DNA from 4 places in the Streptomyces sp. Tu6071 genome. Region 2 is predicted to be linked to each of the others. Evidence: riboswitches for the same ligand, from Rfam matches in the RefSeq annotation. Region 2 holds a riboswitch; each other region holds the start of a gene.
The links. Region 2 has a riboswitch for thiamine pyrophosphate ahead of thiO (glycine oxidase ThiO). Riboswitches for the same ligand answer to the same signal wherever they lie in the genome.
Positions count from the first base shown of each region.

Region 1: another riboswitch for thiamine pyrophosphate. It lies ahead of STTU_RS07970 (thiamine ABC transporter substrate-binding protein); the one in region 2 lies ahead of thiO (glycine oxidase ThiO).
Region 3: another riboswitch for thiamine pyrophosphate. It lies ahead of STTU_RS02875 (purine-cytosine permease family protein); the one in region 2 lies ahead of thiO (glycine oxidase ThiO).
Region 4: another riboswitch for thiamine pyrophosphate. It lies ahead of thiC (phosphomethylpyrimidine synthase ThiC); the one in region 2 lies ahead of thiO (glycine oxidase ThiO).

Region 1 covers NZ_CM001165.1:1,980,594-1,985,884, reverse strand. The annotation lists gene STTU_RS07980 (phosphatidate cytidylyltransferase) at 1-759, shown strand, start outside; gene rlmN (23S rRNA (adenine(2503)-C(2))-methyltransferase RlmN) at 1,022-2,131, shown strand; TPP riboswitch at 2,478-2,603, shown strand; gene STTU_RS07970 (thiamine ABC transporter substrate-binding protein) at 2,679-3,767, shown strand; gene STTU_RS07965 (ABC transporter permease) at 3,779-5,291, shown strand, end outside.
Region 2 covers NZ_CM001165.1:6,039,121-6,044,411, reverse strand. The annotation lists gene metF (methylenetetrahydrofolate reductase [NAD(P)H]) at 1-149, opposite strand, end outside; gene thiE (thiamine phosphate synthase) at 207-914, opposite strand; gene STTU_RS25560 (Rv2175c family DNA-binding protein) at 993-1,358, opposite strand; gene STTU_RS25555 (NAD(P)/FAD-dependent oxidoreductase) at 1,447-2,664, opposite strand; TPP riboswitch at 2,902-3,012, shown strand; gene thiO (glycine oxidase ThiO) at 3,029-4,165, shown strand; gene thiS (sulfur carrier protein ThiS) at 4,162-4,374, shown strand; gene STTU_RS25540 (thiazole synthase) at 4,380-5,174, shown strand; gene STTU_RS25535 (hypothetical protein) at 5,267-5,291, opposite strand, start outside.
Region 3 covers NZ_CM001165.1:686,545-691,835, reverse strand. The annotation lists gene thiM (hydroxyethylthiazole kinase) at 1-301, opposite strand, end outside; gene STTU_RS02875 (purine-cytosine permease family protein) at 330-1,766, opposite strand; TPP riboswitch at 1,758-1,851, opposite strand; gene STTU_RS02870 (carboxylate-amine ligase) at 2,055-3,200, shown strand; gene STTU_RS02865 (M4 family metallopeptidase) at 3,335-5,291, opposite strand, start outside.
Region 4 covers NZ_CM001165.1:3,838,067-3,843,357, reverse strand. The annotation lists gene STTU_RS15870 (hypothetical protein) at 6-362, opposite strand; gene thiC (phosphomethylpyrimidine synthase ThiC) at 565-2,367, opposite strand; TPP riboswitch at 2,360-2,507, opposite strand; gene STTU_RS15860 (YibE/F family protein) at 2,579-4,063, shown strand; gene STTU_RS15855 (SsgA family sporulation/cell division regulator) at 4,305-4,760, opposite strand; gene STTU_RS15850 (DUF5326 family protein) at 5,243-5,291, opposite strand, start outside.

The sequences.
Region 1 (5,291 bases), 4.1 Mb from region 2:
GTTGTCGTCGCGTCGTTGTTCATCGTCAAGGCCGTCTTCGTCGGCGTCATAGCGCTCGCCGTCGTCGTCGGCCTGTGGGAGCTGACCTCCCGCCTCGCCGAGCGCAAGCAGATCAAGGCGCCGCTGATTCCGCTCGCGGCGGGCGGCGTCGCGATGGTCGTCGCGGGCTACGTGCGGGGCGCCGAGGGCGCGTGGGTGGCGATGGCGCTGACGGCGCTCGTCGTGCTCCTCTGGCGGATGTTCCAGCCGCCGGAGGGCTATCTGCGCGACGTCACGGCGGGCGTCTTCGCGACGTTCTACGTGCCGTTCCTCGCGACGTTCGTCGCGCTGCTGCTCACGGCGGACGACGGGCCGCGGCGCGTGCTGCTCTTCCTCGTGCTCACGGTCGTGAGCGACACCGGCGCGTACGCGGTGGGCTGGCGCTTCGGCACGCACAAGCTCGCCCCCCGCATCAGCCCCGGCAAGACGCGCGAGGGACTCCTGGGCGCGGTGAGCTTCGCCATGGTCGCTGGCGCGCTGCTGATGCAGTTCATGATCGACGACGGTCAGTGGTGGCAGGGGCTGCTCCTCGGCCTGGCCGTCGCGGGCAGCGCCACCCTGGGCGACCTGGGTGAGTCCATGATCAAGCGGGACCTGGGGATCAAGGACATGGGAACGCTGCTGCCCGGCCACGGCGGCATCATGGACCGGCTCGACTCGCTGCTGCCCACGGCGCCCGTCGTGTGGCTGCTGCTCGTCCTGTTCGTCGGCTCGGGCTGAGGGCCGGGCGGCTTTCGCGACGAGGTCCGTGCCGGGCTGGGGCTGATGCCTCTCCTTCGACTCGGGGTGAGGTCCGGGCGCGCGTTACGCTGAAAGGGTCCGCCGTGACGTACGGCGGACCCTTTCGTGTACGGCCTCACGCCGCGTCGCGCCCCGCAGGGCGACATCGCGCACCGTACGCCGCCCCCGAGGCGCCCACCCGGCGCGTCGTCGCGTCCCCAGGGGCGCGCGGCGCCGCACCGTATCTGAGGAGTATTGGCCCATGCCGCCCGCACCGGGAGAACTCACCTTCGTCGCGCCGCGCGGTGCCAAGAAGCCCCCTCGTCACCTCGCCGACCTCAGCCCCGCCGAGCGCAAGGAGGCCGTCGCCGCCATCGGCGAGAAGCCGTTCCGCGCCAAGCAGCTCTCGCAGCACTACTTCGCCCGCTACGCCCAGGACCCGGCGCAGTGGACCGACATCCCCGCCGCGGCGCGGGGGCGGCTCCAGGAGGCGCTGCTGCCCGAGTTGATGTCGGTCGTGCGGCACATCTCGTGCGACGACGACACGACGCGCAAGACGCTGTGGCGTCTCTTCGACGGCACGCTCGTCGAGTCGGTGCTCATGCGCTACCCCGACCGCGTCACCATGTGCATCTCCTCGCAGGCGGGCTGCGGCATGAACTGCCCGTTCTGCGCGACGGGGCAGGCCGGCCTCGACCGCAATCTCTCGGCGGCCGAGATCGTCCACCAGATCGTCGAGGGCATGCGCGCGCTGCGCGACGGGGAGATTCCCGGCGGACCGGCGAGGCTCTCCAACATCGTCTTCATGGGCATGGGCGAGCCTCTTGCCAACTACAACCGCGTCGTGGGCGCCATCCGAAGGCTCACCGACCCGGAGCCCGACGGGCTCGGGCTCTCGCAGCGCGGCATCACGGTGTCCACCGTGGGCTTGGTGCCCGCGATCCATCGTTTCGCGGACGAAGGGTTCAAGTGCAGGCTCGCCGTCTCGCTGCACGCCCCGGACGACGAGCTCCGGGACACGCTGGTGCCCGTCAACACGCGGTGGAAGGTACGTGAAGTTCTGGACGCCGCGTGGGAGTACGCGGAGAAGTCGGGGCGGCGGGTGTCGATCGAGTACGCGCTCATCCGCGACATCAACGACCAGGCGTGGCGCGGCGACCTCCTGGGCCGGCTCCTGAAGAACAAGCGCGTGCACGTCAACCTCATCCCGCTCAACCCGACGCCCGGGTCGAAGTGGACCGCGTCGCGGCCGGAGGACGAGCGCGCCTTCGTGGACGCGATCGCGGCTCATGGTGTGCCGGTGACGGTGCGCGACACCCGGGGGCAGGAGATCGACGGCGCGTGCGGGCAGTTGGCGGCGGCGGAGCGCTGAGGGAGCATGGCGCGGCGGCGCAGGGCGGCGGGGTGCCGCGTGTGCCGCGAGGTGACGTGGTGCCGCGACGCGACGTGGTGGCGTGCGACGCGGCGTGCGTGGGTGTGGGCAGGATGCGGCGGGGCAGGCGCAGGGCATGTCGTGTGCACGATGCGGCGTGGACGTCGCGCAGGCGAGGCGGCGAGGACGTGGGGCACGCGACGTGGCGTGGACGGCGCGAGGCACGTCGCACGCGGTGCGGCCTGGACGGCACCGGTGCCCCGCGCGGCGTAGCGATAGGGTGGGAGAGCAGCATCGCTCGCGGCGCGTCCGGGAGCGCGACATCTTCATACTCCGTACGACGTACACATTCCGACAGGGGAGCGCCACAGCGCTGAGAGTGCGACACCACACCGGTCACCGGTGTACAGGTCGCAGACCCTCTGAACCTCGCCCGGGTCATTCCGGGTAGGGAGTTCGGTCACCACTCATGCTGTTGTGCCCTGCCCGCGGCCTCGCCGGCCGCGGGCAGGGCCGCGTCTTCTCCTGGCCACCCCAGGAGGAATTCATGTCCACCCGACGCAAGACCGTCGCCGCCATAGTCGCGGCGGGTCTGGCCGCTACCGGCCTCGCCGCCTGCGGCGACGACTCGGCGGCCGATGCCGGCCCGTCGAGCGGCAAGACCGTCACACTCGTCAGCCACGACTCCTTCGCCGCTTCCAAGAGCGTGCTGAAGAAGTTCGAGCAGAAGACCGGGTACCGCCTCAAGGTCCTCAAGAGCGGCGATGCCGGTCAGGCGGTGAACCAGGCCGTCCTCACCAAGGGGCGTCCTCAGGGCGACGTCTTCTTCGGCGTCGACAACACCCTGCTGTCCCGCGCCCTGGATCAGGGAGTCTTCCAGCCGTACGAGGCGAAGGGACTCTCCGCCGTCCCCGCAGACCTCCAACTCGACGGCAAGCGGCACCGTGTCACCCCCATCGACACGGGTGACATATGCGTCAACTACGACAAGAAGTACTTCGAGGGTAAGAAGCTCGACCCGCCGAAGACCCTCGCCGACCTCGCCGACCCCGCCTACAAGAACCTGCTCGTGACGGAGAACACCGCGACGTCTTCGCCGGGTCTCGGCTTCCTCCTCGGAAGCGTCGCGCAGTACGGGGAGCGGGGGTGGCAGACGTACTGGAAGAAGCTTCGCGCCAACGGCGTCAAGGTCGTGGACAGCTGGGAGCAGGCGTACAACGAGGAGTTCTCGGGCTCCGCCGGTGGACACAAGGCGGGCGGCGACCGGCCGCTCGTCGTCTCGTACGCCTCCAGCCCGCCCGTCGAGGTCCTCTACGCGGATCCGCGGCCCGAGGACGCGCCCACGGGTGTCGCGACCGGGACGTGCTTCCGGCAGACGGAGTTCGCGGGTCTGCTCGACGGTGCGCCCAACCCGGAGGGCGGCAAGGCGCTCCTCGACTTCCTGCTGAGCGACACCTTCCAGCGGGACATGCCGCTCCAGATGTTCGTCAATCCGGTCGTCAAGGGGACGGCGCTGCCGGATCTGTTCACGCGGTACGGAGCGGAGGCCGACGGAGCGCGGACCGTCGCGCCGCAGAAGATCGCCGAGCACCGTGAGGACTGGATCAACGCCTGGACCTCACTGGTCGTCAAGTGAGGTCGCGCGGGATGTCGCCTGGGACGCCGCACGACGCGTCGGCGCGCGCCGTAGGTCGCGCTGACACGTCGCGACGTCCCGCGCGACGTCGCCTCACCCCGGCGCGTCCCGTGACGCGACGTCGCGTCACCGTGCTGCTCCTCGTCGCGGCCGCCGCGCTCTTCTTCGCGCTGTTCTTCGGCTATCCCGTCGCGGCGATCGTGGGGCGTGGGCTGCACACCTCGGCGGGGTGGCAGCTCGGCGCCGTCGCGGATGTCCTGGGGCGCCGCGACATACGCGACGTGCTTTGGTTCACGACGTGGCAGGCCCTGGTGTCCACGGCGTTGACCCTTCTCCTCGCACTGCCCGGGGCGTACGTCTTCGCGCGCTTTGCTTTCCCCGGGAAGGGCGTGCTGCGCGCCGTCGTCACGGTGCCCTTCGTCCTGCCCACTGTCGTGGTCGGCAGCGCCTTCCTCGCCGTACTCGGGCGCGGCGGGCTGTTGGACGAGCTGTGGGGCGTGCGCCTGGACACCACGGTCTGGGCGATCCTCGCGGCCCACGTCTTCTTCAACTACTCCGTCGTGGTGCGCACGGTCGGCGGATTGTGGGCGCAGCTGGACACGCGGCAGGAGGACGCCGCGCGCACCCTGGGCGCTTCGCGCTGGCGGGCCTGGCGGGCGGTCACGCTGCCTGCGCTCGCTCCCGCCGTGGCGTCGGCCGGCTTGATGGTGTTCCTGTTCACCTTCACGTCGTTCGGGATCGTGCAGATCCTCGGCGGCCCGGCCTACTCGACGCTGGAGGTGGAGATCTACCGGCAGACGGCGCAGCTGCTCGATCTCTCCACGGCGGCGGTGCTGACGCTCGTCCAGCTCGGCGCCGTCGTGGCGGTGCTGGCTCTGCACGCGTGGGTGCTGCGCAGGGGCGAGAGCACGTTGCGGCTCGTGGACCCGTCGCGCACGGCGCGGCGGCCACGCGGCGTGGCGCAGTGGACGCTGCTGAGCGGCGTCCTGGGTGTCGTCGCGGTACTTCTCGTGCTGCCGCTCGCGGTGCTCGTCCTGCGCGCCTTCGACACCCCGGACGGCTTCGGTCTGACCTACTTCCGGGCCCTCGGTTCCGCAGACGGAGGCACCTTCCTCGTCGCTCCCATCGCGGCGGTCGGCAACTCTCTGCGTTACGCGGCCGTGGCGACGCTCATCGCCCTCGTCGTCGGCGGCTTGGCCGCCGTCGCGCTCAGCCGTGAGCGACGGGGGCAGGACGGCCGGCCGGGCGGCGTATCCCGGCTGCTCCGCGGATTCGACGCCTTGCTGATGCTGCCGCTCGGGGTGTCGGCGGTCACCGTGGGCTTCGGCTTCCTCATCGCGCTCGACGAGCCTCCGCTCGATCTGCGCGCGTCCTGGATTCTCGTCCCGCTCGCTCAGGCACTCGTGGGCGCGCCGTTCGTCGTCCGGACGATGCTTCCCGTGCTGCGCGCCGTCGACCAACGGCTGCGCGACGCCGCGTCGGTGCTCGGGGCGTCGCCGTGGCGGGTGTGGTGGGAGGTCGATC
Region 2 (5,291 bases):
ACGCGGCGCAGCGCGTTCCACAGGTTGCGCTCGCCCTTCGGGGTCTTCGGCGCCCAGAACTCGAAGGAGTAGGAGCGTTTGCCGCTCGCGAGCACCTCCGCCACGGTCGGGTGCTCGGAGGTCCAGGTGGATGCGGTGCCGGAGGCCATACGGGCAGGGTAGCCAGTAGCCGCCGGTCAGGGCGCTACGGAAGGGCGTTATGCCCGTTACGCGGACTTCTTGTCCACGCTTTGGACGGAGGGCGTCCCCAGGGGCAGCGCGCGCAACCGGCGGGCGAGCTCGCGGGCCGCGTGCTCCGGGTCCTCGGCCTCGGTCAGCGCGCGTACGACGACGACGCGGCGCGCGCCCGCGTCGAGGACCTCGTCGAGGCGGGCCGCGTCGATGCCGCCGATCGCGAACCAGGGGCGCGTGGTGCCGAGGGCGGCGGCGTACCGCACGAGGGGAAGGCCGGGCGCCGGGCGGCCCGGCTTGGTGGGGGTCGGCCAGCAGGGGCCGGTGCAGAAGTAGTCGACGCCGTCCTGCACGGCCGCCGCCGCGGCCTCCGCCTCGCTGTGGGTCGAGCGGCCGATGAGCGCGTCGGGGCCGATCAGGGCGCGCGCGGCGGGGACGGGGAGGTCGCCCTGGCCGAGGTGGAGCACGTCGGCGCGGGCGGCGTGGGCGACGTCGGCGCGGTCGTTCACGGCGAGGAGTTTGCCGTGGCGGCGGCAGGCGTCGGCGAAGACCTGGAGCAGTTCCAGTTCCTCGGCGGCTTCCAGGCTCTTGTCCCGCAGCTGGACGATGTCGACGCCGCCGGAGAGGACGGCGTCGAGGAAGGCGGGGAGGTCGTTCCGGTGCTTGCGGGCGTCCGTGCAGAGGTAGAGACGGGCGTCCGCGAGTACGGTGCGCGCCGCCGCGTGCGGTGTCCGGTCCGGCATGTCCCACCCCTGTTCGTATGACCTGACGATCATGCCACTCGCCCAGGGGTGGGCGTCACCGTGGTCCCGCGGCCCGGCTCAGACGGCCAGGGCCTGGGCGCGGCGCTTCACCTCCGTGCCACGGTTCTCGCTCATGGCCTGGGCGGGGGTGCCGGGAAGCGTCGGGTCGGGGGTGAACATCCACTGGATGATCTCCACGTCGTCGAAGCCGTCGTCGCGCAGCAGGGTCAGCAGCCCGGCGAGTCCCCGCACGGTGCGGTTGCCGTCGAGGAAGGCGGCGGGCACGTAGAGCGCGTTGTTCTCGCCCCGGCGGACGGCGACGAGCTGGCCCTCCTTCACCAGCTGGCGCACCCGGGTCACCTCGACGTCGAACCGTTCGGCGATGTCGGGGAGGCTGAGCCACTCGGGGACGAGCGCTTCGGTCTTGGCATCAATCTGGGTCACGGGACAAGCGTGCCATCCCGGGCGGCCGGGCGGTAGCGGGAGGGTCCCCGCGGGCGACGGGCCCGGGGAACGGGGCCCGGTGAGCGGCTCAGCGCACGGCCGTCTTCAGGGGTCGCGCCGGGTCCGCGAGGAGCGCGGGGTCGAGCGTCGCGCCCGAGGCGATGAGCTTGCGGCCCTGGGCGAGGTCGCGGGGGCGGCCGACGGCGAGCACGGCGGCGAGCCGCCCGTCCTCCTCCAGCCAGCACACGGACCAGGCGGGCCCGTCCGGGGCGCCGCGCCACACGAGGCGGCTCGCGCCCGCGTGGTCGCCCGCGTACTGCACGAAGCGGCCGAACTGCTCGGACCAGAAGTAGGGCACCGGGTCGTAGGGCTCGGCGCGCTCGCCGGTGAGGACGCCGGCCAGGGTGTGCGGGCCCTGGAGGGCGTTGTCCCAGTGGTGGACGAGGAGGCGCCGCCCGTACCGCCGCGACGGGAAGGAGGCGCAGTCGCCGACGGCGTGGACGTCGGGCAGCGAGGTGCGCAGCCAGGCGTCGGTGCGGACGGAGCCGTCCGGGGCGAGGTCGATGCCGGAGCCTTCGAGCCAGCCGGTGACGGGGCGGGCGCCGATGCCGACGAGGACGGCGTCGGCGGGTACGCGCTCGCCGCCCTCCAGCACGACGGCCGTGTCCTCGACGGCGGCGACGCGGGAGCCGGTCCGCAGCCGGGCGCCCGCCTCGGCGTACCACTTCGCCATCGGCGCGGCGACCTCGGCGGGCAGCGCGCCGCTGAGCGGGTGCCCGGTGGCCTCCAGGACGGTGACGGCGCAGCCCGCCTCGCGCGCGGCGGTCGTGAATTCGGCGCCGATCCAGCCGGCGCCGACGACGGCCACCTCGGCGCGGCGCGCGAGCACCTCGCGCAGGGCCCGCACGTCGTCGAGGGTGTGCAGGAGGTGGACGTGGGGGTGCTGGGCCGTGCCGGGGAGCCGTACGGGCGCGGCGCCGGTCGCGAGCACGAGGTGGTCGTAGCCGAGCGGGCCCTCGCTCGTGTCGATCTCGTGCGCGGCGGCGCGCAGTCCGCTCGCGCGGACCCCGAGGCGCAGTTCGGTGCCGAGCGCGGCGAAGTCGACGTCGAAGGCGGAGGTCTCGGCGCTGCCGAGGAGCACGGACTTGGAGAGCGGCGGGCGGTCGTACGGGGCGTGCGGCTCCTCACCGAGCAGTACGACGTCCCCGCCGTACCCCTCCTCGCGCAGCGCCACGACGGTCCGCACGCCCGCCATCCCGGCGCCGACGACAACGACCCGCCCCTGCTGCTCCCGGTCTCCGCTCACGCCCGCAACTCTAGGCCGCCCACCCCACCCCCCGGGCCCGAGCCCGCAAGAGATCCCGCCCACACCGACCCTCCGCCCACGATCCGGGACCGGGGACCGGGGGCCATCGGGACCGGGGCCGGGGCCTCCCGGCGGAGGCCGTACGACCGGGGCCGAGGGGCCGGGACGGGACGGCCCGTGGCCCGGGTGGAGCGGGGACCGCCGCCGGGGGCCGCGCCCGCACCGCCTAAGCTGTGCCGCGCACACCGCGGGAGTCCGGGCGGACCGGGCTGAGAGGGGGGCTGCGGCCTCCGACCGTATGAACCTGATCCGGGTCATTCCGGCGAAGGGAGGGGGCTTGGTGGCCAGTGGTGGGGATGTCCTCGTGGTCGGGGGCGGGATCGTCGGGCTCGTGACGGCGTGGCGGGCCGCGCTCGGCGGGGCGCGGGTGACCGTGGTCGATCCGGAGCCGGGGGGCGGGGCGGCGCAGGTCGCCGCCGGGATGCTCGCCGCCGTCACCGAACCGCACCACGGCGAGGAGGCGTTGCTCGCGCTCGGGCTCGCCTCGGCGCGGCGGTGGCCGGAGTTCGCCGCCGAACTGGGCGAGGCGAGCGGGCGGGACCTCGGGTACCGGACCTGCGGGACGCTCGCCGTCGCGCTGGACGCCGACGACCGCGCCGAACTGCGCGAACTCCACGCCCTGCACACGCGTCGCGGGCTCGACGCGCAGTGGCTGACGGGGCGTGAGTGCCGTCGTCTGGAGCCGATGCTCGCGCCGGGGATACGGGGCGGGCTGCGTGTCGAGGGCGACCACCAGGTCGATCCGCGCCGGGTCGTGGGGGCGCTGCTCGTCGCCTGCGCGCGGGCCGGGGTGGAGTTCCGGCGGGCGAGGGCGGCGCGGCTCGTGGTGGAGGCGGAGCGGGCGCGCGGGGTCGTCCTCGCGGACGGCGCGCGCCTCGACGCGGCGCGCACGGTGCTCGCGGCCGGGTGCTTCAGCACGGACCTGGAGGGGCTGCCGCCCGAGGTCGCCGTGCCCGTACGGCCCGTGAAGGGGCAGGTCCTGCGGCTGCGGATGGACGGCGCGTACGCGGACTTCCTGCGGCGCACGGTGCGCGCGGTCGTGCGGGGCGGGAGCCTCTACCTCGTGCCGCGCGAGAACGGCGAACTCGTGGTCGGCGCGACGAGCGAGGAGCGGGGCAGGGACACGACGGTCACGGCGGGCGGCGTGTACGCCCTGCTGCGCGACGCGCACGAACTGCTCCCCGGCATCACGGAACTCGCCCTCACCGAGACCCGTGCCGGGCTGCGCCCCGCCTCGCCCGACAACGCGCCCCTCCTCGGCCCCACGGCGCTCCCCGGGCTGCACCTCGCGACGGGCCACGGCCGCAACGGTGTCCTGCTCGCCCCGGAGACGGGCGCCGTCATGGCGCACGCGCTGGCGCACGACGCGCTGCCCGAGGCGGCGCTCCCCTTCAGTCCCCGGCGATTCACGCGTACCCACACCCCGGAGCCCGTGCTGTGAACCTCGACCTGACCGTGAGAGTCAATGGCGCCGAGCGTGCCGTTCCGCCGGGAACGACGCTCGACGCGCTCGTCGCCGGGCTGAGCCGGGCCCGTACGGGCGTCGCCGCCGCCGTCAACGAGACGGTCGTCCCGCGCGGCGACTGGCCCGCGACCGTGCTCGCCGCGGGGGACCGCGTCGAGATCCTGACCGCTGTACAGGGAGGCTGAGCACCATGGCCGACGATCCTTTCGTCCTCGGCGGCACCACGTACGCCTCGCGCCTGATCATGGGGACGGGCGGGGCGCCCAGTCTCGACGTCCTGGAGCGCGCGCTGACCGCCTCGGGCACGGAGCTGACGACGGTCGCGATGCGCCGCCTGGACCCGGGCACGCAGGGTTCGGTGCTCTCGGTGCTCGACCGGCTCGGCATCCGCGTGCTGCCGAACACGGCGGGCTGCCACACGGCGGGCGAGGCGGTGCTCACGGCGCGTCTCGCGCGGGAGGCGCTCGGCACGGACCTCGTGAAGCTGGAGGTCGTCGCGGACGAGCGCACGCTGCTTCCCGACCCGGTGGAGCTGCTCGACGCGGCCGAGGTCCTCGTCGACGACGGGTTCACCGTGCTCCCGTACACGAACGACGACCCGGTGCTCGCGCGGAAGCTGGAGGACGTGGGCTGCGCGGCCGTCATGCCGCTCGGCTCGCCGATCGGCTCCGGGCTCGGCATCCGCAATCCGCACAACTTCCAGCTCATCACGGAGCGGGCGCGGGTCCCGGTGATCCTCGACGCGGGCGCCGGAACGGCCTCGGACGTGGCGCTCGCGATGGAGCTGGGCTGCGACGCGGTGATGCTCGCCTCGGCCGTGACGCGGGCGCGCGAGCCGGAGCTGATGGCGCGCGCGATGCGGCACGCGACGGAGGCGGGGCGCCTGGCCCGCCGCGCGGGCCGCATCCCGCGCCGCCACTTCGCCGAGGCGTCCTCCCCGCTGGAGGGCCGCGCCGAGCTGGACCCGGAGCGTCCGGCGTTCTGAGGTACGGGGACGGGGCTGCGGTCCACGGACGGGGCTGCGGCGCGCGGGCGGGGCTGCGATCCGCGGACGCGTCGGCCCCGCCCCGTCCCGCCTCACCCCCCGCTCCGCACCCCCGTC
Region 3 (5,291 bases), 5.4 Mb from region 2:
TCGCGACCGGGTCGAGCACCCACGGCGTGCCCGCCTCGCGCGCGGCCGTCGCCGCCTCCGTCATCGCGGCGCGCTGCTCGGCGTGGGGCGTGCCGAGGTTGACGAGGACGCCGCCCGCGACCCGCGCGAAGGCGTCCGCCTCCCCGGGGACGTCGACCATCGCGGGCGAGGCCCCGAGCGCGAGCAGCGCGTTCGCGGTGAAGTTCGTGACGACCGTGTTGGTCAGGCACTGCACGAGCGGCTCGGCGCCGCGCACCCGCGCGAGCGCGGCACGGGTGGCTTCCAGGGGCTCAGTGGTCATGGCAGGACTCCCAGGGGTGGTACGGGGATCACGCGGCCTCGCGGCCGGCGCGCAGCCGCAGCGGGGCGTAGACGAGCAGCGCCACCACGAAGGCGACGTAGTACGCGAGGTCCGCGCCGTGCAGCGCGTCGGCGACCGGGCCCGCGTACAGCGAGGTGTTCATGAAGGGCACGGCGGCGGCGAAACCGACGAGGAACGCGAGGGGCGCGGGCCACCACGGCACGGGCCGCGCGCTCTCGACGCCGAGGTCGAGCCCCGTACCCGTACGGGCCCTCGCCCCGGCCCGCGCGCGCCAGTCCACGACGACGACGGCGACGAACCCCGGAATCCAGTAGCCCACGAAGAGCAGCACGTTCTGGAAGCGCGCGGTCGTGTCGGCGGCGTGCATCCACAGCACGAGCGGGAAGCCGAGCGCCGCCGCGCCCGCCGCGGCGAGTGGGCGCGGGACGCGCACGCCGACCGTCTGGAGCGCGAGCGAGCCGCTGTAGTCGTTCATCGCGTTGCTGCACAGCGCGGCGAGCGCGACGGCGAGCAGCCCGAAGGCGCCGAGCCAGCCCCCGCCGAGCAGCTTCTCGACGCCGCCCGCCGTCTGGTCGGTGAAGACCGAGGCGCCCCACAGACCGAGCGTCTGCACGACGACGAAGGACAGGCTCACACCGAGCAGCGTGTACCAGAACATCCGCGTCCGCGAGGTCTTCGTCGGCAGATAGCGGCTGAAGTCGCTCGCGTACGGGGCCCAGGACAGCGACAGGCTCAGCGCGACCGTGCTGGTCAGCATGATCGCGCCGAAGCGGTCCATGCCGTGCGCGCTGCCCGAGGCCGCCGGGCTCACGCCGTCGAGCATCTTCACGGCGAGGATCACGAAGGCCACCGCGAGGACGAACGACATGAGCTTCTGGAGCCGGTGGATCGCCTCGTAACCGAGCGCCCCCACGAGGCCCTGCCCGGCCATCATCACGAGCACCCCGAGCCAGAACGGCCAGTCGAACAGCCGCGCGAGCGCGTCCCCGCCGAAGAGGCCGATGAGCGCGTCCCACGCGACCGACGAGAGCCACTGGAGGACCCCCGGCAGCACGACGGCGGGCCCGAAGGCGAGCCGCGAGAGCGGGAGCTGACCGGCCCCGGTCCCGCTGCCCCACGTACCGAGGTACGCGACGGGCACCGCCCCGAGGAGCGTGCCCGCGACGACCGCCGCGAGCGCGGTCGCGAAGTCGAGACCGAGGACGATGCCGAGGGTCCCCGTGAAGACCCCCGTCATGGTGAGGTTCGGCGCGAACCACACCGTGAAGAGCCTGCCCGGACCGCCGTAGCGCCGGTCGTCGGGCACGGGCGCGATGCCGCGCGCCTCGACGCGCAGATCGCCGGGGGCCTCGGGCATCCGGCCGCCGAAGACACGGGAGGCCGGGTCCGAGCGCTGAAGGGCCGTGCCCTCCGGGGCGTGACCGGGGGCATGCGGCAATGACATGGAAGACATCCCTCCGCCAGTACGAGCTGGTTCAGGTTCGACGGGTGTGATCTCAGCCCCTGGCGGGGCACCCCGTGTCCGGTGATGCCGCCAGCGTAACGCCTGGTCGCGCGGCGCCGCGAAGGACCTTCGCGCCCCCGGATCGCGGAAGCACGGCCTCCGTGCGCCGGGGCGCCCCGTATGCGCTCTCCTGCGACCTTTCCGCCGGCGGCAAAGTGGATAGGCCCGGCCCCGGGGCCCGCCGTTCGGGCCTCCCGCGTCCCACTCCACTTCACGAGGAGCTGCCGCATGCCCGCCAGCGCAACGCAGAGCGGGGGCGCGGGCTTACCCGCGGCCCACAGCGCACCCCCCACCCTCGGCGCCGAGGAGGAGTTCCTGCTGGTCGACGCCGAGACCCTGGTCCCGGTCGACGCCGCCGAACGGGTGCTCGACGTGCACCACAGGCTCCACCCCAAGGGAGCGGTGACGGTCCCGCAGCGCGAACTGCTCAGCAGCATGATCGAGACCACGAGCCCGGTGTGCGCGGGCCTGCCCGAGCTGCGGGCCGAGGTCTCCGCCGCGCGCGAGCGCCTCGTCGAGGCGGCGGGAAAGGCCGGCTGCCGTGTCCTCGCCCACGGCACGGCGGCACGCCAGGCCCCGCCCCGCACCCCGACGGAGGCTCCGCACTACCGCGACGTCGCCGGGCTCTACCGCCTCCTCGCCCAGGGCACCGAGACCTGCGGCTGCCACATCCACGTCGGCGTCCCCGACCGCGAGGCCGCGGTGCACGCCCTCGACCACGTCCGCCCCTGGCTGCCCGTGCTCCTCGCCCTCTCGGCGAACTCCCCCTACGAACACGGCGTCGACACCGGCTTCGCGAGCTGGCGCACCATGGTCCTCTCGCGCTGGCCCACCACGCAGATCCCGCCGTACTTCACGGACGCGGCCGACTACGACGCGACGCACCGCAGGCTCTTCGCGACCGGTGTCCTCCCTGAACGCGCCCGCAACGCCTACTGGCTCGCCCGCCCGTCCGCGCACGTCCCGACGCTGGAGGTGCGCGTCGCCGATGTCATGCCGACCGTGCGCGAGGTCGCCGCGCAGGCAGGGCTCACGCGCGCGCTCGTCGTCACGGCGCTGCGCGAGCGCGCGGCGGGCCGCGTCCCGGCGCCGGTCCCGGCGCACGACGTCGCCGCCGCGCTGTGGACCGCGGCGCGGTACGGGCTCGGCGGCTCGCTCGTCCACCCGGAGAGCGGCACGGCCGTACCGGCGGGCGAAGCGGTCGCGGCCCTGCTCGCCCACGTCGGCGAGGCGCTCGCGGACCTCGGGGACGAGGAGGAGGTCAATGCGGTGGTCCGGGACCTCCTCCACCGGGGCGAACCGGCCCGGCGGCAGCGGGCGGCGGCGCGGGGGCAGGCGCCGGGGGACGTGGGGGAGTGGGGAGTGGTGGGCTGACGGACGCCCGGCACAGAGGGGAAACCCCCTTTCGGTAAAGGCAGTTGATACGGGACGACGCCCCGGCCACCTGAGGTGGCCGGGGCGTCGCGTCCGGCGGGGGGTCCAGTTCCGCCGAGATCTTGCGAGGGGGTTTACGGGAAGGTCAGCGACCAGCCGTTGATGGTGCCCTTGTCGCCCGAGTAGACGTCCTGCACCTTGAGCTTCCACGTGCCGTTGGCGGCGACCGAGGAGGCGTTGACGGTGTAGGTGGCCTTGACGTTGTCCGCCGAGTCCGAGGAGCTGGAGTTCTTGAGCCGGTAGCTCGTGCCGTTCGGGGCGACGAGGTCCACCACGAGGTCACCGCGGTAGGTGTGCGTGATGTCCACCGCGACCGACAGGTTCGACGGCGCGTTGCCGCTGCGACCCGTCACCGCGAGCGAGGAGGTGACGGCCGAACCGGCGTCCGGTATCGCGACCTTGGTGGTGGAGGTGAACACCGTCCCGCCGCCGTTGCCCGGGTCCGTGCCGCCGCCGGAGCGGGCGCCGACGTTGATCGCCGCCCAGGCGTCCTGCACCGCCTTGTACTCGGCCGAGGTCGCCCCGTAGAGCGAGGAGGCCGCCGCGAGCGTGCCGGTCCTGGCGCCCGCGTAGTTGGTGGTGGAGGTGAACTGCGTGGTGAGCGCCTTGTACCAGATCTGGAGCGCCTTGTCCCGGCCGATGCCGGTGACCGGAAGCCCGTCGTACGTCGGCGAGTTATAGCTCACGCCGTTGACGGTCTTGGCGCCGCTGCCCTCCGAGAGGAGGTAGAAGAAGTGGTTCGCGGGGCCCGAGGAGTAGTGCACGTCCTTGTTGCCGAGCGTGGACGACCAGTTGTCGGCCGAGGCGCCGTCCTTGCTGGGCTTGTCCATGTAGCGCAGCGGGGTGCCGTCGCCGTTGATGTCGATCTTCTCGCCGATGAGGTAGTCACCGGGGTCGGTCGCGGTGTTGGAGTAGAACTCCACCCCCGTCCCGAAGATGTCGCTCGTCGCCTCGTTGAGACCGCCGGACTCGCCGCTGTAGTTGAGGCCCGCGGTCTCCGAGGTGACGCCGTGGCTCATCTCGTGGCCCGCGACGTCGAGCGCGGTGAGCGGCGCGGCGTTGCCCGCCCCGTCCCCGTACGTCATGCAGAAGCAGCTGTCGTCCCAGAACGCGTTGACGTACTGGTTGCCGTAGTGCACCCGCGAGTAGGCGGCCACGCCGTCACCGCGGATACCGCTGCGCCCGAAGGTGTTCTTGTAGAAGTCCCACGTCTCCTGCGCGCCGTAGGCCGCGTCGGCCGCCGCCGTCTCGGGAGTGGTGCCCTTCCCGTCGCCCCACACGTCGTCGGGACCGGAGACGAGCGTCCCGGTGCCCGAGGTCTTGTTGGCGAGGGTGTACGTCTTGTGGCCGCCGCGCGTCGCGTCCGTCAGGTTGTACGTCGAACCCGACTTCGTGGTGCTGATCGTCACTGTGCCGCTGTACTGCGTGTTGGCCGTGCCGTTCTCGATGCCCTGGTACTCGTACAGCTTCGCGCCCGTCGCGGCGTCCGTCACGACGTGCAGTTCGTTGGGCGTGCCGTCCTCCTGGAGCCCGCCGATCACGGTCTCGTACGCGAGTACGGGCTTGCCCTCGGCGAGCCACACGACCTTGCGCGGCGCCTGGTCGGTCGCCGGCTTCGCGGCGCCCTGCGCCTTCGCCGCGCCGAGCGCCTGCTTCTGCGCCGTCGCCGCGGGGACCTTCGCGGTGGTCTTCACGCCGCTGAGCTTCGCCTGCGAGGCCCGTACGACCTTGCCGGTCTCACCGGCCGGGTTCGTGGTGACGACCAGGTCGCCGCCGAGGACGGGCAGTCCGTCGTACGTGCGCTCGTAGCGCGTGTGCAGCGTGCCGTCCTGGTCCTTGATCACATCGCGGGCGACCAGCTTCTCCTGGGCGCCGAGGCTCAGTTCGCCCGCCGTCGCGGCGCTCTTCTTCTGTGCCTTGGCGATGAGTTCGGCGCGCTGTGCGGGGGACAGCTTCGCCGGCAGGGCTCCCGGCCTGGCCGCCGAGGCGGCTTTCCCGGTGGGGGAGGGCGCGGCGGTGGCCACGCCCGTC
Region 4 (5,291 bases), 2.2 Mb from region 2:
CCTCGCTACAGCTTCCCGCCGGTCAGCCGCGTGAGCGGTCCCACCGCTCGTACGCCGGACTTCCGTCCCGCGAGGAACGAGGCAGTGGCCACCGTCAGCAGCCCGGCGCCCGCGCTCGCCGCGGCCACCTTGTGCTCGCGGACCGTACCCCAGGCCGTGCCCGCCGAGGCGACGGCCTTCTCCGAGACCTCGGAGACCTTGCGCCGCCCGGCGTCCACGCCCGTCCTGGCCTTCGCTTCGACACGCTTGCCCGCCGCTCCGGCGGCGCGCGCACGTGCCCGTGCCGCCTCGGTGGCCTCTTCCGTCTTCGCCCCGGCCACGGAGAGCGCCGCATCGGCCTTCTCCGACGCTGTTGCCGCCACCGGGGCATTGTCGGTCCCGGGCGCGGAGGCCGAAGCGGCCACGGCGTCGCGGGAGTGCTTGGTCTGCGGGTTCTCTCCAGTCATGGCCTGCGGGTTGCCGCTCAGCACCGGAGGAAACCCGCGACCGGGCGGTGAAATGGGCCCGGAACCGGGCCGGGACACGCCATGAGGAGCCCGGCCCGGCCCGCCCGACGGCTCCCGCTCACTCCGCCAGCGGCAGGTACACGCGGTTCCCCGACGCGGCGAACTCCCGTGACTTCTCCATCATCCCGGCCGCGATCTCCTCCTTGCTCAACTCCGCCTCGCTCTCCGCCCCGAATCGCTCGCTGATGTCCCGACTGATCCGCATCGAGCAGAACTTCGGCCCGCACATGGAGCAGAAGTGCGCGGTCTTCGCAGGCTCGGCGGGCAGCGTCTCGTCGTGGAAGGCCCGCGCCGTCTCCGGGTCGAGCGACAGGTTGAACTGGTCCTCCCACCGGAAGTCGAAGCGCGCCTGCGAGAGCGCGTCGTCCCACTCCTGAGCCCCCGGGTGCCCCTTCGCGAGGTCGGCGGCGTGGGCGGCGATCTTGTACGTGATGACACCGGTCTTCACGTCGTCCCTGTCGGGGAGCCCGAGGTGTTCCTTCGGCGTCACGTAGCAGAGCATCGCGGTGCCCCACCACGCGATCATCGCGGCGCCGATGCCGGAGGTGATGTGGTCGTAGCCCGGCGCGACGTCCGTGGTGAGCGGCCCGAGCGTGTAGAACGGCGCCCCGTCGCACACCTCCTGCTGCAGCTCGACGTTCTCCTTGATCTTGTGCATCGGTACGTGCCCGGGACCTTCGACCATCGTCTGCACGCCGTGTTCGCGGGCGACCGCGGTGAGTTCGCCGAGCGTGCGCAGCTCGGCGAACTGCGCCTCGTCGTTGGCGTCCGCGACGGAGCCGGGCCGCAGCCCGTCGCCGAGCGAGAACGTCACGTCGTAGGCGGCGAGGATCTCGCACAGCTCCTCGAAGTGCGTGTACAGGAAGGACTCCTGATGGTGAGCGAGGCACCACGCCGCCATGATGGAGCCGCCGCGCGAGACGATGCCGGTGGTCCTGCGCGCGGTGAGCGGCACGTACGCGAGCCGCACCCCCGCGTGCACGGTCATGTAGTCGACCCCCTGCTCGGCCTGCTCCACGATGGTGTCGCGGTACAGCTCCCAGCTCAGCTCCTCCGCCTTCCCGCCGGTCTTCTCCAGCGCCTGGTAGAGCGGCACGGTGCCGATGGGGACGGGGGAGTTGCGCAGAATCCACTCGCGGGTGGTGTGGATGTTCCGCCCGGTCGAGAGGTCCATGACGGTGTCGGCGCCCCAGCGCGTCGCCCACGTCATCTTCTCGACCTCCTCCTCGATCGAGGAGGTGACCGCCGAGTTGCCGATGTTCGCGTTGATCTTCACGAGGAACCGCTTGCCGATGACCATCGGCTCGCTCTCGGGGTGGTTGATGTTCGCGGGCAGTACGGCCCGCCCGGCGGCCAGTTCCTCGCGTACGACCTCGGGGGCGACGCCCTCGCGGAGCGCCGCGTACTCCATCTCCGCCGTGATCTCGCCGCGTCGCGCGTACGCGAGCTGCGTCACCGGCGCCGCCGAGCGGGCGCGACGCGGGCGGCGCGGACGCCCGGGGAAGACCGCGTCGAGGCCGCCCGCGCCGCCACGCGGGACGGTGTGCTGGAGACCGTCGTCCTCCGGCCGTACCACCCGGCCCGGATACGTCTCGGTGTCGCCGCGCGCCGCGATCCACGGTGCGCGGGGGGTGTCGAGCCCGCGCCGTACGTCCGTGGTGACGGACGGGTCGGTGTACGGGCCCGAGGTGTCGTACAGCGTCAGCGCGCGACCATCGCTCAGGTGCACCCTCCGCACGGGCACCCGCAGCCCGGCCCGTTCGCCCTCGACGTACGCCTTGTGCGCGCCGAGAGCGCGGGTGGGTGCGGTGGTGTCGTGCTGCTGCGCGGAGGCAGGGGTGTGCGCGTCCGATGTGGTCATGAGACCTACTCCCTACGCCGGCATTACCCGGTAACAGGTTCAGCGGTCGGCGCAGCGTTCGTCCTCCGGCCGCGCGTGCGGCCGTACGAGGAGATCAGCGCCCTCTCAGCCCGGTGCTCCGAGCTCCCGCGGGGACAAATCGCGTCCCACGCTAGCGTCCGTCCGGGCGTGCTGGCCAGAGGGCCCCCTCCGTTCTTGCGATGATCGGCCGGTGACGACGCCACCTCCCACGCCTCAGGCGCCCGCACCGCCCCCCTCGCCCCCGGAGGACCGCGGCCGAGCCCCGGGCCACGAGCACAACCACCACCACGGCCCGGCGACGCCCGGTTCACGGCGGCTGCGCACGGTCATCGCGGCTGTCCTGGTCCCCTTCGCCGCCGCCGTCGTCGCCGGGCTCGTCCTGCTGTGGCCCGGTGCTCCGGGGGCACACGAGCGGTCGGGCGTCGGCTTCGACCGGCAGACCGTCAGCGGCAAGGTCACGGGCATCGAGCACGTCGGCTGCAACGACGCGGCCGGGGGCGGCGGCGCGGGGGCGGGAGGCGGCGGGAACGGCCCGCAGGACCCCTCGGCAGGCGGTACGGGCTCCTCGGCGTCCGGCGGTACGGGGGCGTCGGGGCCGGGCGCGGAATCCGGCGCGGGCTCGGGGGAGCACGCGGCGGGTGTCTGCGAGCAGGCGACGGTCGAGATCACCGAGGGGAAGGACAAGGGGCACCGCTACCCCGAGCTGATCCGCCCCGACGCCTCGCGCCGGCTCCACGCGGGCCAGCTGGTCGTCCTCGCCTACGCGCCCGACGCGCCGCGCGCCCTCCAGTACTCCGTCACGGACGTGGGCCGTACCCCGCCGATGGTGCTGCTGGCCGCGGTCTTCGCGCTCGTCGTCGTGGCGGTGGGAAGGCTGCGGGGCCTCATGGCGCTCGTGGCGCTCGCGGTGAGTTTCCTGGTGCTGACCTTCTTCATCCTGCCCGCGATCCTGGAGGGGTCGAACCCGCTCGTCGTGGCGGTGGTCGGGGCGAGCGCCATCATGCTGATCGCCCTTTACCTGTGCCACGGCCTCAGCGCACGTACCTCCGTCGCGGTGCTCGGCACCCTCACCTCGCTGCTGCTCATCGGGGTACTGGGCTCGCTCTTCATCGGCTGGGCGGCGCTCACCGGCAACACCGACGACAACACGGGGCTCATCCACGGGCTCTACCCGCACATCGACATGAGCGGGCTGCTCCTGGCAGGGGTCCTCATCGGCTCACTCGGTGTGCTCGACGACGTGACGGTCACGCAGACTTCGGCCGTCTGGGAGCTGCACCAGGCCGACCCCGGGATGACGCGGCGCGCGCTGTACCGGGCGGGGCTCCGGATCGGCCGCGACCACATCGCCTCGGTGGTCAACACTCTGGTTCTCGCCTACGCGGGGGCCGCGCTACCGCTCCTGCTGCTCTTCTCGCTCGCGCGCAGCGACGTGGGCGCGGTCGCGACGAGCGAACTCGTCGGCGAGGAGATCGTGCGGACGCTCGTCGGCTCGATCGGCCTGGTCGCCTCGGTGCCGGTCACGACGGCGCTCGCGACCCTCGTGGTCTCGGCGGACCGTGTTCCGCACCCGCCGTCGTCCGGCGTCGGGGGCGTTCCGCCGCGACCTGAGGTGCCCGGCCCCGTATCCGCCGGGCGGCTGCTCGGGGGCGGCGGACGCCGCAGGAAACGCTGAGGGGCGGGCACGCGGGCGGGCGCGGGGCCACGACGGGCACGACGGACCTGACGGGCACGGAGCCGCGACGGGCACGGAGCCGCGACGGGCGCGAGGGGCGGGCGGGCCGTTGCGGGCACGACGGGCGGGCGGACCGCCGCGAGCGAGGGGCCGACGGACCCGACGCGGCACGGGGGTGGGCGTCGCTCCGGTTCCCGGCGAGGGTTCCGGGCGGATTCCGGCCTGGGGGTTCCGGGCGGGCTCAGCCCGCGCTCGGCTCCTCGGCGAGGATGCGGTGCAAGGCGTCGTCGAGGTGGCTCTCGAAGTCGGCGCAGGCGCGCTCCTCGCCCAGCGGGACGAGGCGGTCGGTGCGGTCGAGGAAGGCGACGATCGGCGCCATGCCCACCCGGAAGAGGGCCTGGTCGGTGCCGACCTGGAGCCTGATGTGCAGTTCTCCGGGGCCCTCCCCGTCGAGCAGGGGCTCCGGCTCCACGGGCGAGACCCGCACGTCCCCGTCGCCGCACGCCTCGTCGATGCCGTCCGCCAGCAGTTCGCGCCCGAACGTCCACGAGACCGGGGCATCACCGGGCAGGTGGAAGGTGAGCCGTACCGCGTAGGGATCGGCGGCCTCGTAGCGAAGCTCGACGGGGATACGGAACGAGAGCTCCTCGGAAACGAGGAAGCTCATCATGACCTCTGCCTGTACGGACTCGCGCATCGCCAACCCCGTCGATTGCCGTCACCTTGCCAGGGGCAAATCCCCTGACACTCCTGACATCTAGCTCAGTGAACACATCACATCACAGCGCGTGATCCCGCTGTTGCTGATTGCGGGAAGAAACGTGAGGGAAAATCCGTCCGAGCCGTTTCCGGTCGGGCGGTTCGTGGAATCCCCGCCACCGATCACCCGTATTCCGGCTGCCCCCAGGGGTTCCGCACATGCAAGGCGCGCGGGGATTCCTCCACGTTCACCCCTTCGGCCCGCATGGACCATACGAACACACCGGCCCCGGGCGGCAACACCGACGGCCCAAGCGTCACGCAGAGCTATGCATCAGTGGAGGACAAGGGCGCTCCTCCGGACGGGAGTTGATGGTCGACGACACCCATTCGGGGGGTGTTCCGTCAACTCCGGGACGCGGAATTCCCCCGCCGGTGGCCGCGCGACGGGCGCGGCGCGGACCGGCGCGGGCCGCTCGCTCAGCGCCGGCTTCCTGGCCCCGCCGACTCCTTGAACTTGCGCACGACG